DNA from 3 places in the Proteiniborus sp. genome. Region 1 is predicted to be linked to each of the others. Evidence: riboswitches for the same ligand, from Rfam matches in the RefSeq annotation. Region 1 holds a riboswitch; each other region holds the start of a gene.
What was found. A riboswitch is a leader RNA that binds a small molecule or an ion and turns the genes downstream of it on or off. The one in region 1 is predicted to bind S-adenosylmethionine.
Positions count from the first base shown of each region.

Region 2: it holds a riboswitch for S-adenosylmethionine, as region 1 does, so the genes downstream of both, ABV008_RS16110 (hypothetical protein) here and ABV008_RS00015 (methionine ABC transporter ATP-binding protein) in region 1, are expected to answer to the same signal.
Region 3: it holds a riboswitch for S-adenosylmethionine, as region 1 does, so the genes downstream of both, metK (methionine adenosyltransferase) here and ABV008_RS00015 (methionine ABC transporter ATP-binding protein) in region 1, are expected to answer to the same signal.

Region 1 is NZ_JAWRHZ010000001.1:62-4,825, reverse strand. Features, by position in the region: gene ABV008_RS00030 (coiled-coil domain-containing protein) at 1-1,002, shown strand, start outside; gene ABV008_RS00025 (MetQ/NlpA family ABC transporter substrate-binding protein) at 1,139-1,942, opposite strand; gene ABV008_RS00020 (methionine ABC transporter permease) at 1,957-2,610, opposite strand; gene ABV008_RS00015 (methionine ABC transporter ATP-binding protein) at 2,603-3,616, opposite strand; SAM riboswitch class I at 3,714-3,817, opposite strand; gene ABV008_RS00010 (hypothetical protein) at 3,967-4,173, shown strand; gene ABV008_RS00005 (spore coat protein) at 4,188-4,436, shown strand.
Region 2 is NZ_JAWRHZ010000068.1:28,378-33,141, forward strand. Features, by position in the region: gene ABV008_RS16105 (MrcB family domain-containing protein) at 1-2,234, opposite strand, end outside; gene ABV008_RS16110 (hypothetical protein) at 2,667-2,981, opposite strand; SAM riboswitch class I at 3,096-3,185, opposite strand; gene ABV008_RS16115 (methyltransferase domain-containing protein) at 3,240-4,052, opposite strand; gene ABV008_RS16120 (hypothetical protein) at 4,287-4,703, opposite strand.
Region 3 is NZ_JAWRHZ010000017.1:30,945-35,708, forward strand. Features, by position in the region: gene ABV008_RS02660 (phosphodiester glycosidase family protein) at 1-856, opposite strand, end outside; tRNA gene ABV008_RS02665 (tRNA-Pro) at 1,207-1,283, opposite strand; gene ABV008_RS02670 (COG2426 family protein) at 1,523-1,993, shown strand; SAM riboswitch class I at 2,113-2,219, shown strand; gene metK (methionine adenosyltransferase) at 2,312-3,499, shown strand; gene ABV008_RS02680 (DUF1659 domain-containing protein) at 3,832-4,056, shown strand; gene ABV008_RS02685 (DUF2922 domain-containing protein) at 4,210-4,428, shown strand; gene ABV008_RS02690 (YvrJ family protein) at 4,593-4,736, shown strand.

The sequences.
Region 1 (4,764 bases):
AAAAAAGAAAGAGTTTCAAAAGAAAAATTAAAATTTGAATCATTTTGTAATAATTCCATTTCAGATCCTAGACTTAAAAACATGGCTATATCAGGCATTAATTATAAAGATGATTTTGAAGAATTAACAAAGTGGAAAAGAATAATGGATAAAAATATTGACAAAACAATTAGAATATTAGAGGAAGATATGTTGCAACATGACAAGGAAATAAATCATTTTATAACTCATCTTCATTCCTATTTAAAGACAATGATAGAGGAAATTAGAATTATACCTAAGAAAACTAGAATAAAGGTTGATGATAAATGGAAAGAAGTATATACCATAGATGTTCCTACTTGGGAAGATGAAGTCGGAAAACAAAAGCTTATAGATTATATTAACTGGCTATTAAAAGATATTGAAGATATAAGATTTAAGGATGAAGATGGAAGTGAAAACAAAACTATTGTAAGAAAATATATAGAAAACAAATTTCAAGGCAAAGAATTGCTAAAAGTGGTAATGGAAAATGAAAAGATAAAAGTGAAATGTAGGAAGGTAACCAACGATGGCAAGGTAAGCAGCATACCAGTAACATGGGGAAAATCTAACAGTTGGTCTGGCGGAGAAAGGTGGAGTAAAAATATGTCTTTGTTTCTAGGGATATTAAACTACCTGGCAGAAAAAAGTCAAAGTATTTCAACTGGTCAAAAAAGAAATCGTACAGTTATTCTAGATAATCCATTTGGAGAAGCATCTAGCGACCATGTATTAGATCCAGTATTTTTCATAGCAGAGCAATTAGGATTTCAAATAATAGCATTGACAGCTCATAGTGAAGGGAAATATATCAGAGATTTTTTCCCAGTAGTCTACAGCTGCAGACTTCGTCCATCTTCAAACAATGAAACACAAATACTCACTAAAGAGAAAGAAATAAACTACGCATTCTTCAAAGACAACGATCCAAAAGCACTTTTGAGACTTGGAGATATCGAGCAAATGAGTATGATTTAGCGGAACAGTCATGTAAAATTAAAAGGACTTGATTTTTTTGTACCTGTTGAACAAAGAATAATATTAAATAAAATAAGAAACCTATAATACAATCAAAAAGCCCTTCTGGCTAAATACCAGAAGGGCTTTACTTATTTTAGAAAGACGGAATAACTCCGCCACCATATTCTTTTTCAATAAAATCTCTAATTTCTTCTGATTGGAGAGCCTTAACTAAAGCTTGAAGTTTAGGGTTGTTTTCTTCACCTTTTCTTACGGCAATAATGTTAGCATAAGGAGAATCTGCTCTTTCTATGAGGATAGCATCCTTAGTAGGAGATAAACCAGCTTGTAATGCATAGTTACCATTTATTATTGCAGCGTCTACGTCATCTAATGCTCTAGGTAATTGAGCAGCTTCAAGAGCTTCAAATTCAAGAGCTTTTGGGTTTTCAGCAATATCTTCTTTTGTTGCGTCGAGGCCTACCCCTTCTTTAAGCTTAATTAATCCTTTATCTTCAAGCAATAGAAGTGCTCTACCACCATTTACTGTATCATTAGGAATAGCAATTACTGAACCATCTTTTAGTTCATTTATATCTTTAATCTTATTAGAATAAAATCCCATAGGCTCTAAGTGAATATTTGCTAGTGAAACTAGCTCAAGATTGTTTTTTTCGCTAAAGTCCTGTAAGTAAGGTAGATGTTGGAAGAAATTTGCATCTAGTTCCTTTTCAGCTAATGCAAAATTTGGTTTTACATAGTCAGTAAATTCTATTATTTTTAATTCATAACCTTCATTTTTTAAATCATCAGCTACTAAATTTAGTAATTGAGCATGTGGCTCAGGTGATGCTCCTATTTTAATAACTTTATCATCATTTGATTTTGATTGACAGCCGGTAATTACTATAGCTGTTAATAGAATAATTGCTAATAAAATATTTAAAGATTTTTTCATTTTTATATTCCTCCTTATTTTCTTTTATCAATCAGTAATGAAATTGTATTGCCTATAAATTGTATTGCCTGAACTAATATTATTATAAGAATTACAGCAGCAATCATGACGTCAGTTTGAAATCTATGATAACCATAACGTATAGCTAAATCTCCTAGTCCACCTCCTCCTATTGCTCCAGCCATAGCAGAATATCCTACTAAGTTTATTATGGTTAGTGTAATTCCAAGTACTAACGAAGGCATAGCTTCTGGAATTAGTACCTTTGTTATTATCTGAAATGTAGAGGCGCCCATTGAAGAAATAGCTTCTATTATTCCTTTATCCACTTCTTTTAGCGCCCCTTCTATAATCCTAGCTACAAAAGGAGCTGCTGCAATAGATAAAGGGACTACAGTTGCGAGGGTTCCTATACTTTTACCAACTATTGCTCTAGTTAATGGCATTACAAATATCATTAATATAATAAATGGAAATGAACGCAATATATTTATTACAGCACTTAATACAGAATTCAATGCTGGTTTTTCCCATACTCCATCTTTCTCCGTGATAACTAATAGGATACCTAGAGGAAAGCCTAATAATAACGAAAAAATAGTTGATAAAGCCACCATTGAAATAGTCTCCCACAAAGAAGGAAGTAAAAGAGAAATAAGATTATCCATTCCATATCACCTCTAGGTCAATATTTTGTTCCTTAATCCATTCAAAAGCTTTTTCTTTTTCTTCATTATTTCCCATAACCTGAATTAGAAGATTTCCTACACTAGTAGACTGTAATTCATCTATATCTCCCGATAATATGTTTATATCTATATCAAAGTTTCTAATTAAACTTGATATAATAGGCTTTTTAGATGAATCTCCTAAATAGCCTAACTTAATTACAGTGGAGCCTGGAGTTGTTGGATATATTATCTCTCCTTCGCTACTTCTGTGAATATGAGAAATAAAGGCTTTTGCAGTGTTAGTTTTAGGTCTAGCAAATATTTCTTCTACTGTATTAAGTTCAATGATTTTGCCAGCCTCAATTATTGCTACTCTGTTGCAAACTTCCTTGATAACCTCCATTTGATGAGTTATAAGGACTACTGTTAAATTAAATTCCTTTTGAATTTTTTTTAGTAAATTGAGTATTGCTTTAGTGGTCTTTGGATCTAGTGCAGATGTAGCCTCATCACATAGTAGTATCTTAGGATTATCTGCCAATGCTCTAGCAATGGCAACTCTTTGCTTTTGACCGCCACTTAACTGTGATGGATATGCATTTTTTTTGTCTGTTAATTCCACAACCTTAAGTAGTTCATTTACTCTTTTTTCAATATAATTTTTATCATAGCCATTTATCTCTAAAGGAAATGCAATGTTTTGGAAGACTGTTCTTGAACTTAACAAATTAAAATGTTGAAAAATCATTCCTATTTCTTTTCTTGTATTTCTTAAATCTGTCTTATCTAGCTTAGTAATATCTTTACCTTCAATAATAATTGAACCTTCTGTTGGCTCCTCTAATCTATTAATAGTCCTTATAAGAGTAGATTTGCCTGCGCCACTAAGACCGATTATCCCAAATATCTCGCCTTTATTAATTTGTAGATTAATATTTTTTAAAGCTTTTACTTCAGAAGATTTACTATTGAAGGTCTTACTTAAATTCTTAATTTCAATCATAACTTCACTCCTTTAACGAATTACTGAACTGTATCTTCCAAATAATAAAAAAACCTCTTTCATTTGAAAGAGGTAAAAAACATATTCTGTCAGTCCTCTCTCATCTTTCAGCAAATAATGCTGCTGGAATTAGCACCTTGTGTTTACAACACCGGTTGCTGGGTTTCATTGGGCCAGTCCCTCCACCTCTCTTGATAAGAGTTTAATATTAGATTTATTGTTTATACTATATTCATATATTTTAGTTTTTTACATGTGTTTTGTCAATACCTTTTATTGATTTTTTCTATAATAATTTTTAAAATTTTGAGACAAAATATTAAAGAACAAAAAAAGAAAGGAGAGATTCTATGGCTTTACAAAATCCTCTTAAATTAAATCAAATTAATCAAATGGAACTTCAAAACTTAAGAGAGATAGTTAGTAGTCACAAGCTAATGACAACAAAGTTAAATGAGTATGCCAGCATGTGTCAAGATACTCAGATTAAACAAATGTTAAGTCAAGGGGCTCAAGACGCAAACACTACTGCACAAAACCTAACTCAATCTATATAAAGGAGGTATTTAAATTGCAAGAAAGAGATATTGTAAACGACGTATTATCAATGACAAAGGCTAGTATGCAATCATATGGAGTGGCAATAGCTGAATGCTCAAATCAACAACTTAGAAGCGCTCTGCAAAAACTTAGAGATGAAGCTGAACAATTCCAATATCAGTTATATCAAATAGCTGAGCAAAAAGGATATTATACACCTGCGCCAACAGCTAGCCAACAAGATGTTAGCCAAATTAAAAACCAACTTAATCAACCGTAAGATTGGGACTTCCTTTAAGTCCCAACTATCATTTTCTTTAAAGATAATAGTACTACTTCAAAATATTTCTTGTTTTAGTATCTAATTTTTTTTGACAATATTGGTGTAAATTTCAGTTGACTTTTTATTATTACAGTGATAATATTACCTACAGACAATATTAAAAGCCTTTAATCTGATCCAGAGAGATTAGGAAGGAAAATAGAGCGGAGCTTATTTTTAAGTTTCCAATTTGCACATACCTTCCTGGTAATGTAAAAAGTTCTATGAAAAAATAAGAGTCAAAAAATAGTGCATCTAAAGCAAATTTCTAGTAGGTTCTCCCGCC
Region 2 (4,764 bases), on a different contig from region 1:
TTAAGTACTAATGGTTTCAATTCATCTATATGATCTTCTAAGCTTTCAAAATCTACACTTAGCTTAACATGGTTAAATTCAATAGTATTCGCTCTATCTAATACCTTTTTGCTAAAAGGAAATGTAGTTTCGTCCATATTAACAGTTCCAACAATATATAAATTATCAGGTATATATAAATAGCTATATTTAGCCTTTGACTCTTCATCATCACCAAAAAATTCATCTTTTAACAATCTGTTAGTTATTATTCTTCCGTTGCCTTTTCTAGTTTCAATAATTGATAAAATATCACTAAAATAATACTCTACTCTGGCTAAATTCATCTCATCCAAACAAATAAAGTAAGGTAAGCTATCTGTATCATCTACAGCTTTCTTAACTATATTAGTTAAAGGACCAGGCTGAAAAAAGCCTTGGATATTTCTATATCCAAGTAAATCTGAGGGGTCAGACCAATCAGGACGTACAGGTATGAGATTGTATCTGCCATTATCTACGTTTGCACCTATAGCTTCGGCATATAATTCAACCAGTTTGCTTTTCCCTGTACCTGAAATACCTGCAAGCAAAACAAAAGGTTTAGTTTTCAATGAAAGATAGAAGTTTTTTATAGTATCTAAGCTATAAGTATATCCTTTTGAAGTTATGTATTTATGAATGTACTGTATTATTTCCTCAGAATTCATTTCATTTGGCTCATTTAGCATTATGGATTCATCACTCTTTTCCCCATCATATATTTCTGTTTCATTATTTAAGTATTTTTCATAGTACTCTACCATTTTCTTAAGGTCTTTTATCAGTTTTTCATCATCCGGTATTGATTCAATGTTATATTCAAAAGCCCCTATTATTCCTACTTCGTACAAATCTCCAAGACTTCCGCCATCAAGCTTTATGTTTTGCGAAGCAATTGTAGCATCCATGCCCACTCTTTTTCTTATATTCTTTGCGTTTTCAACAAGTTTTTGTTTAGCTCCCTTTGTTCCTAATTCACTCTTAAGTTCTGTCACTCCTTGATTTAGTGTCAAATATAATCTTCCCATGTCATTTGAAAACAGATATCCAATGTAAACTCCACTCTGTATCAATGTTGTGCTTTTTCTATTCATTAAAGCAATCCATGGAATGTTTGCCCAGTTACCTTGTCCAATAGAGCCAGTAATAGTATATTGATCTGAATCTATAAAATCTAATTTAGTAAAATATTCAGGTAGGATTTTTCTAAAAATGTGTCCAAGCTCATGTCCTGCAAAGGGTTCATGATTTTTTGCTTCTATGTAATTATTCATTATTTTTTCTAAATATTGTTTTAGAATCATTGAATTCTTTTCCTTTTCTACCCTTGTAGTATAATAGATGAGTAACTTTTCTCTTAAGTTCTCTTCTAGTAGCTTCAAATCATTATTATTTAGAGTTTGCCATAAATCTTGGTTGAATGCTATATTTTCTTTTCCCCCAATGTTTTTCTTAATAACGTATCCTTTATCACTAACAACTTTATATGCATTTTCATTCATTGTGGATTTAATAAGGTTTAAAGATAATGACTCAATCTCAGTCTGTATTTTGCTATCGTTTTGCTCAACTAATAAACCTTGCTCATGTCTATTTCTGTAAAAATCCAAAATTTCTTTACAAACTATATCGTATTCTGCTTTTCCTTCATTATCTACATTGTTGATTAATGCTAGTAAAAATACTAATTTGTATGATTTTTGATATAAACTGTTATTTAGTGTGCCTTTTTCACCTATGTAATTTAAAAAATTGGCCTTAATCTCACTATTGCTAATTAAGATTAATTTGTACTCACATGGATTATCTGTTTTATAGAATTCAATATATTCAGCTATTTCATTTGGAACTACTATTTTTGAACTATTTCCCTGATTTTTTATAATGTAATCATAGCTTGTTCGAAATTTATTTATCAGATATTTAATTAAATCTTTATTTGCATCATATCTTATCTGTAATGTATCTCCTGAACGTCCTTGACTATTTATATTCCTCAACTCTACTTCTTCAGTTCTATCATCAAATATTAGCTTTACTTTTTCACTGCTTCCTAGTTCAATAAATTTTGATGGAATAATACTTAAGAAATCTTTATGATATTCTTTAGGAATGTGTATCCCATACTTAAAAATAAATAAATCTACTTTTTTCTTTCCAAGCAAACTTTTATTGTCTGACGGCCTTACCCAGCTCATGTTATCAGCAGGCATAATATCGCTCCTTATCTAAGTTTTCTTCTAGCTATATAAACATAATTAGGTATCACTAATAATGATGTCAATTTTTCACATATTACTTAGAATATTCGTCACTACAACTTATTTTCCTTCATATTTCCATTTAATTATTCATAACTAGTATTCAATAGCTATCTTTCTCATTTCTTTAAATATCATAGTATTAAATCTAATTCTTCAAGAGTTACTTAATACTCATAAATTTTTTCTTATAAATACCCGTATTTCTCAAAAAGCTCTTAATAATAGACTGATATCTTAATAAAATCATCTATAAAAAAATAAATGCCTAGGTACACATAATCTTAATTTACCTAATAGGCATCTATTTTATATAATTTTGATTTTTTTACATAATATCGCTTTATTCTTATAGATATCTTTTTTAGATATTTTTAAAATTCTTTATATCTCAAAAATATCATAACAATACCTTACATACTGACTTCTTTTTTTATCAAATTCTAAACCTTGCTCTTGAAGGATATTTAAAATATATTTGTCTAATGCATAAGGACTTCTCTTCTGTAGCTTTTTAGCGGTTTCTTTATCAATAATTATTTCATACTTGTCAATAGAAATTATAAAATCATCTATGGTTTCATTTAGTTGAAACTCATATCCAAATTCCTTGCTTATTGTAGTTAAAATAAGATTAATAAACTTATCAGTTGAACTATTGTGAGCAATATAACCTCTTATCCATCCTTGAGTATTCATATAAATCCCCTCCAAAATATAGTTAATTACATAGGAACCATGCATTTCAAAAATAAAAAATCCTTCTCAATACTCAATTAAGAAGGACTATCTCTAAAATTCATTATACGCACCTCCTTATCGGTATTAGCTGAACCACCTTACTTTTATAGCAGGTTGGTGTAGGATCACAGAGCTAATTCTCTCCCCTACTCTTGATAAGTTGCTTTTTAGTTGTATGTTTATTATACCATATCAACTCAAATGCATTATACTATATTATTCAGCTTTCTTCACAATTATATGAAGATGCTCTGTAGTATCTCTATACTGAGGCAGTTCACAATACTCTGTAGCTTTTTTAAAATAGTTTTCATATGCTTCAGGCATATACAGGTATAAGTTTTTCACCTGAAAACTAAGTCCTGCTAAAAAACTTTCTGCACCAGCATATGATACTATTTCAAATCCAGATTTCTTTATTTCATCTAAGGCTAAAGGAGGTGTAGTAAAATATGTAGAAGTAAAGCTTTCCTCTGATGAAAACTTTAAATCTCCATTTTTATATCTGTCAAAATGCTCTATATCTTTAAAGACATCTGGAAATTCCCCTACACTTGCCTTGAGTGCTCCCCACGTGTTGATATATGATATGAGTGCTACACCATTCTTTTTTAATATCCTATAGGTATCTCTTAATACCTTGATTCTATCTTCAGAGCTATGTAAATGATATAATGGGCCCATTACTAAAGCCCCATCAAAAGATTCATCCTCTAAGAACTCAAGCTCTAATGCGCTTTTACAGTAGTAGTTTTGTGCAATCAAATTAGCTTCTTCAACCTTTCTTTTTGCAATGTCTAGCTCATTTTTTGACAAATCCAAAAGACTAACCCTATATCCCATTTTAAGCAGTTCTAAAGAGTATCTTCCTGGACCTGAACCAATGTCAATAATTTCACCACTTTTAGGAAAGTATTTTTTAATTAGATACATAGTCGAACAGAACTCTACCATTGAATATGGATTATTTAATCTCTGCCATTCAAGCTCTGCATTCTCATCATAATATTTTCTTACTTCACTTGTCATCAAAATTCCCCCTGTTTTTATTAGGTATTGTCAAAAATCTTAATAGTGATTTCTAACAACCCTTGATTTTTAAACATTTATATTGATTAAAATAGTTCTCCGCATGAAGGATATCTTTTAATATTTTTATAAACAAAAATGGATGACAACTTTCCATTCATCAGTTATAATATCGTCGATTAAAACAACAAATAGCCAGATTAGAAAGTTTTAAGTAGTGCATTATGAATTCGATTAGTAACAAAGTCCACCAACAATAACAACCCCCTGTGCTTCCTCTAATGGTAAATGTGGAATATGAAGACTTCCACCACTCCAGCAGAGTATAATTCTTGGTTTATCACTAGGCATTTCTTTAAATAACCTGTTTAATTGATCAATTATAGCATAATGGTCTACTTTCATGTATTCATCCCAGTTTATTGATTCATGGTCTACTCCACTGCGAGTGTATCTCAATGTGCTCCATCCACCATTAGTTAATGTTTTTGATAACTCCTTGTACAAAGACATACACCCCAAAAGGTAACTAGAATCGCATCCTGGGATATTACCATCTATGTTCATTGGTGCTGTACCATGAACTAGAAGGATACTCCCCCTACTTTCTATGTCTACTGGATGCTCCCATTTTACTAAACCTTCTCCCACTTTCTTCCCCTCCTAATAAACTAATCAATATCTATTCTATATCCCACATTGCTCACACCCA
Region 3 (4,764 bases), on a different contig from region 1:
TAAAATCGGTTTTGACACCATCTTTTAAGAGGGGGCTTCCTCCACCTATTGCTGAAGCTATATTATTAAAATCAGGTGATGTATAATACTCTAGAACTACGTTCTCTCCTACATGAAAGTTGTTCTGTAGCTGACTAGCAACACTTCCTCTTCCTGTAATGATATATCCGTTTTCAGGAAATGGAATAGGAGGTTGACCTACTCTTACTTCAGTTACATAATCATCAACTACTACTATTTCTATAAGGTCATTAAATACTTTGTTTCCTAAGGATTGGCTATTCCAGCTCTTATCGTATATTATAACTTCTTCGTGGAGTTTACTTTCTTTGTTCATTGCTTTAACATTTACTACTGCTCCGTTTTGAGCAGTTACTTTTATACTCCAATCCCAGAATGATATGGAAGGATTTTTATAGTTGTCTACTGCAAATACAGGAAGACCTTGATTCCAAGTGTTGTAAGGAGATGATATCATCTTTCCATTGTCAATCACTACACCTTCTGGGTATGAGCTATATACTGTAGAAAAGAAATCTCCATTTATAGCCCCTACTACATTTGATGATTTCATCATATTTGTAACAGTATCTCTTTTAGAAATGCCATCTTTGCTAAATAAGGCTTTTATATCAGTATATTCATCATCTAGATTTACTTTTAATACATTTATGTTCCACCAGCCATTTGAGTTGAACTGCTTGATTGTTTCGTGTATTACACCACTTGATATATTTTCTGACATTCTTTCTTCGTGTATTACAAAGGGCATGGCTGCAAGACTTGGAGTAAAACTGCAAAATATCATAGCTGCAGAGGATACCCCTATTACTAAATTTCTTATGTATCTATTCATATTGTGTATACACCTCTCTTTTGTTTTTTATATTATTTTAATTTAGGGAAGAATTAGGACTTTTCGCTTTAATCATCCTCTCGAAGAATAATTGACCGACGATAGATTTGACCGAAATTATGACAAAAAAGTTCCATGATTACTATAATTCTTCCGCCGTTATCTACAATTATATAGCATAAAGATAGAGGTTAGATTATAATTTGGTTACAATATAATTACAATTATGTAACCTAGAAAAAAATAGTAAAAATATACGCTCATGGTTTTGGACATGAATATTTCTATTATTTTTGAACTTTATTGAAAAAGAAAAAGCCGAGATGATTTACTCATCTCGGCTTTAGCCTTGGTCGGGGTGGAGGGACTCGAACCCCCGGCCCCATGGTCCCAAACCACGTGCGCTACCAAACTGCGCTACACCCCGGAAAACTGCTACCTTTTCATTATAAGTGATTGAGGCTCTAAATGCAATACCATATTTTCGCCTTATTAGCTCATTATAAGCTTTTTTTGTTAATAAAGTGGCATAATCTTAACATTACATTATGTAGCTAAGTATTATTTATTCATTATATTAGAAAATTAAAAAACCTTCTAAAATACTGTTTTTTGCTATATAATTATAAGAAGTAATAAAAATCATTTATAATCGAGGGGGATGAGATGGGAGAAATATTTGAGACCATTAAAGATGAATTTATTATAATGTTATTTGCTGCTACTCCAATATTTGAACTAAGGGGGGCAATACCTCTTGGAATATCAAAAGGTTTTAGCCCATTACATAGCACTATAATTAGTATTATTGGGAATAGTCTTCCAGTTCCTTTTTTACTTTTACTCTTAAGACCTATTTTTAGTGCATTAGAGGATGTAAAAATAATTGGCAATATTATCAGATGGATAAAAAATAGAACATTAAAAAAGAGTAAAAACATAGTGAAATATAGTGTGTTAGGCTTGTACATCCTTGTTGCTATTCCACTACCAACTACAGGAGCTTATACTGGTTGTGTAGCTGCTACCCTATTTAATATAAGGTTTAAGTATGCATTTCCAGCCATTATACTTGGCATAGTAACAGCCGGTGTTATAGTTTTGATTTTGAGTCATGGAATTACTTCAATTCTTTAAGATATTTCGGACTTATTATATTAAGTTTAAATAATGATTATGTCAATTTAAAAACAATTATTGACATATAAAGGCACATATGATAATATTCTTTTGATGAAAAACAATAGAATATCCATACCTTATTAAGAGTGGCGGAGGGAATAGGCCCGTTGAAGCCCAGCAACCAGTAACTTTTGTTATCAGGTGCTAAATCCTACAGAATGTGGATTCTGAAAGATGAGGTTTAAAGAACGAATTCCTCTTCTTTTCTGAAGGGGTTTTTTTATTGTAAAAATACAAACAATAGAATTATAAAAATACATGGAGGTAATTTAGATGAGAAAGTGGTTATTTACTTCAGAGTCAGTAACAGAAGGACATCCAGATAAAATATGCGATCAAATATCAGATTCTGTATTAGATGCTATACTGGAAAAGGACCCAGATGCAAGAGTTGCTTGTGAGACATCAGTTACAACAGGCCTTGTTCTTGTGGCAGGAGAAATTTCAACTAAATGCTATGTAGATATTCCTAAAATAGTGAGAAAAACTATTGAGGATATTGGCTATACAAGAGCAAAATATGGTTTTGACTGTGATACTTGTGCAGTGTTGACATCCATTGACGAACAATCATCAGATATTGCAATGGGAGTAAATGAGGCTCTAGAGCATAGAAATCAAAAGACAGATGAATTTGATATAACTGGAGCTGGAGACCAAGGTATAATGTTTGGGTTTGCTTGTAATGAAACTCCAGAGTTTATGCCTCTTCCAATATCTTTGGCTCATAAGCTAGCTAGACGATTATCTGAGGTTAGAAAAAATGGTACATTAGATTATTTAAGACCAGATGGTAAAACACAGGTTACTGTAGAGTACCACGATAATAAACCAGTAAGAATAGATGCTATAGTAGTATCTACACAGCACAGTCCAGAAATCGAATTAAAAACAATAGAAAAAGACATAAGAGAACATGTAATATCAAAAATAGTACCATCAGATCTTATAGATAATAATACTAAGTATTATATAAATCCTACAGGTAGATTCGTTACAGGTGGACCTCAAGGAGATGCAGGACTTACAGGTAGAAAAATAATAGTAGACACATATGGTGGATATGCTAGACATGGTGGTGGAGCATTTTCAGGAAAAGATCCAACAAAGGTGGACCGTTCAGCTGCATATGCTGCTAGATATGTTGCTAAAAATGTTGTATCAGCAGGACTAGCAGATAAGTGTGAAGTTCAACTTGCATATGCAATAGGTGTTGCTAAGCCTATTTCTATATTAGTAGATACCTTTGGAACAAATAAGATAGAAGAAAGTAAAATAGAAGAGCTTATTAGCAAGCATTTTGACTTAAGACCTGCAGCTATTATAAAAAACTTAGATTTAAGAAGACCTTTATATAGACAAGTGGCAGCATATGGACATTTTGGGAGAAACGATTTAAATCTTCCTTGGGAAAAGACAGATAAAGCTGAGACACTTAAAAAAGAAGGTTTAGGAAAGTAAAAAATAATTAAAAAAATTTTCAATTAAAGGAGAAGTATAAAAGTCATGTAAAGACTTTTAGCTTCTCCTTTATTATTTTGCACTTTTTCAATAGTTGAACAATGGTTAAACAGTAGTTAAACTATTGCTCCACTATTGTTAAACTATCGTTATAATTCTTAATCATTAATTTTTAATTGTCTTTTCCAATTTTCAATTCTCAATTCTCCATTCTCAATTTTATATCCGTGACTTCTATTTAACTCCCGATTTAAACCATTTAAACAAATCAGTTATTATTTAATTACCGGTAGAACACAGAGAAGGACTTCTCCAATAAAGGAGGTGAAAACATGCCAGTAAACGCTACTATTAAAGAATCAAAGCTTAAACTTCAGCTTGATGGAGGACTTAATGACAAAGGTAATCCAATAGTTAAGTCTAAGACATTTTCTAAGGTAAAAACTGATGCTATCAATGACAACTTATTTTCAGTTGCATCATCTCTAGCAGGTCTACAAGCAATGCCTCTTATAGGTATAAAAAGAGTAGACGAAGTTGAGCTTCAACAAGAATAAGAGAATGTGACAAGGGATAGTTCCACAATCTTTAATCCTTAGGAATTTGCTGCATGGGACATTGCCAGCTACACTAATTCTCCATCCCTATTTTTAATTCTCAATTATTGAATGGCATGTTCCATGACATTTAGTGGCGAAGGAGGTGAAATTATGGCTAAGAAAAGACTAGAAATGGTATTTAAGAACCAAAAAGATAAAACCAGTAGACTATCTTTAGATGATCCAAGAGAAGACGTTACTGATGCTGAAATCAAAGCAGCTATGGAAAATATATTAACAGCAAATATATTTGAGACTGCAGATGGAGACTTAGTATCTATAGCTTCAGCAAGGATAGTAAGCACAGATGTACAAGAAATCGTACTATAGTCATGAACCAGCAAACAAAGTCGGAGACAAGTCAGTAACAGTCTCCGACTTGTTATTATTAAGGAGCTTTCCTGCTATCTTGAACGATAGTTAAACAATCGTTAAACAATCGTTAAACTATTGCTCCACTATTGTTACACTTACTACAGAAGGGAGGTTTTATTATGGAAGAAGTATACTCTCAAATAGCTAATCTAGGCTTTCCTATAGCCGTATCAGTATATTTGCTTGTGCGAATAGAAGGAAAACTAAACAAGCTGACTGAAAGTATTACTGAGCTTTCAAAAACTATAGCTAGTATGAAGTAACAGATTCTCCATTCATTGACACCGAACG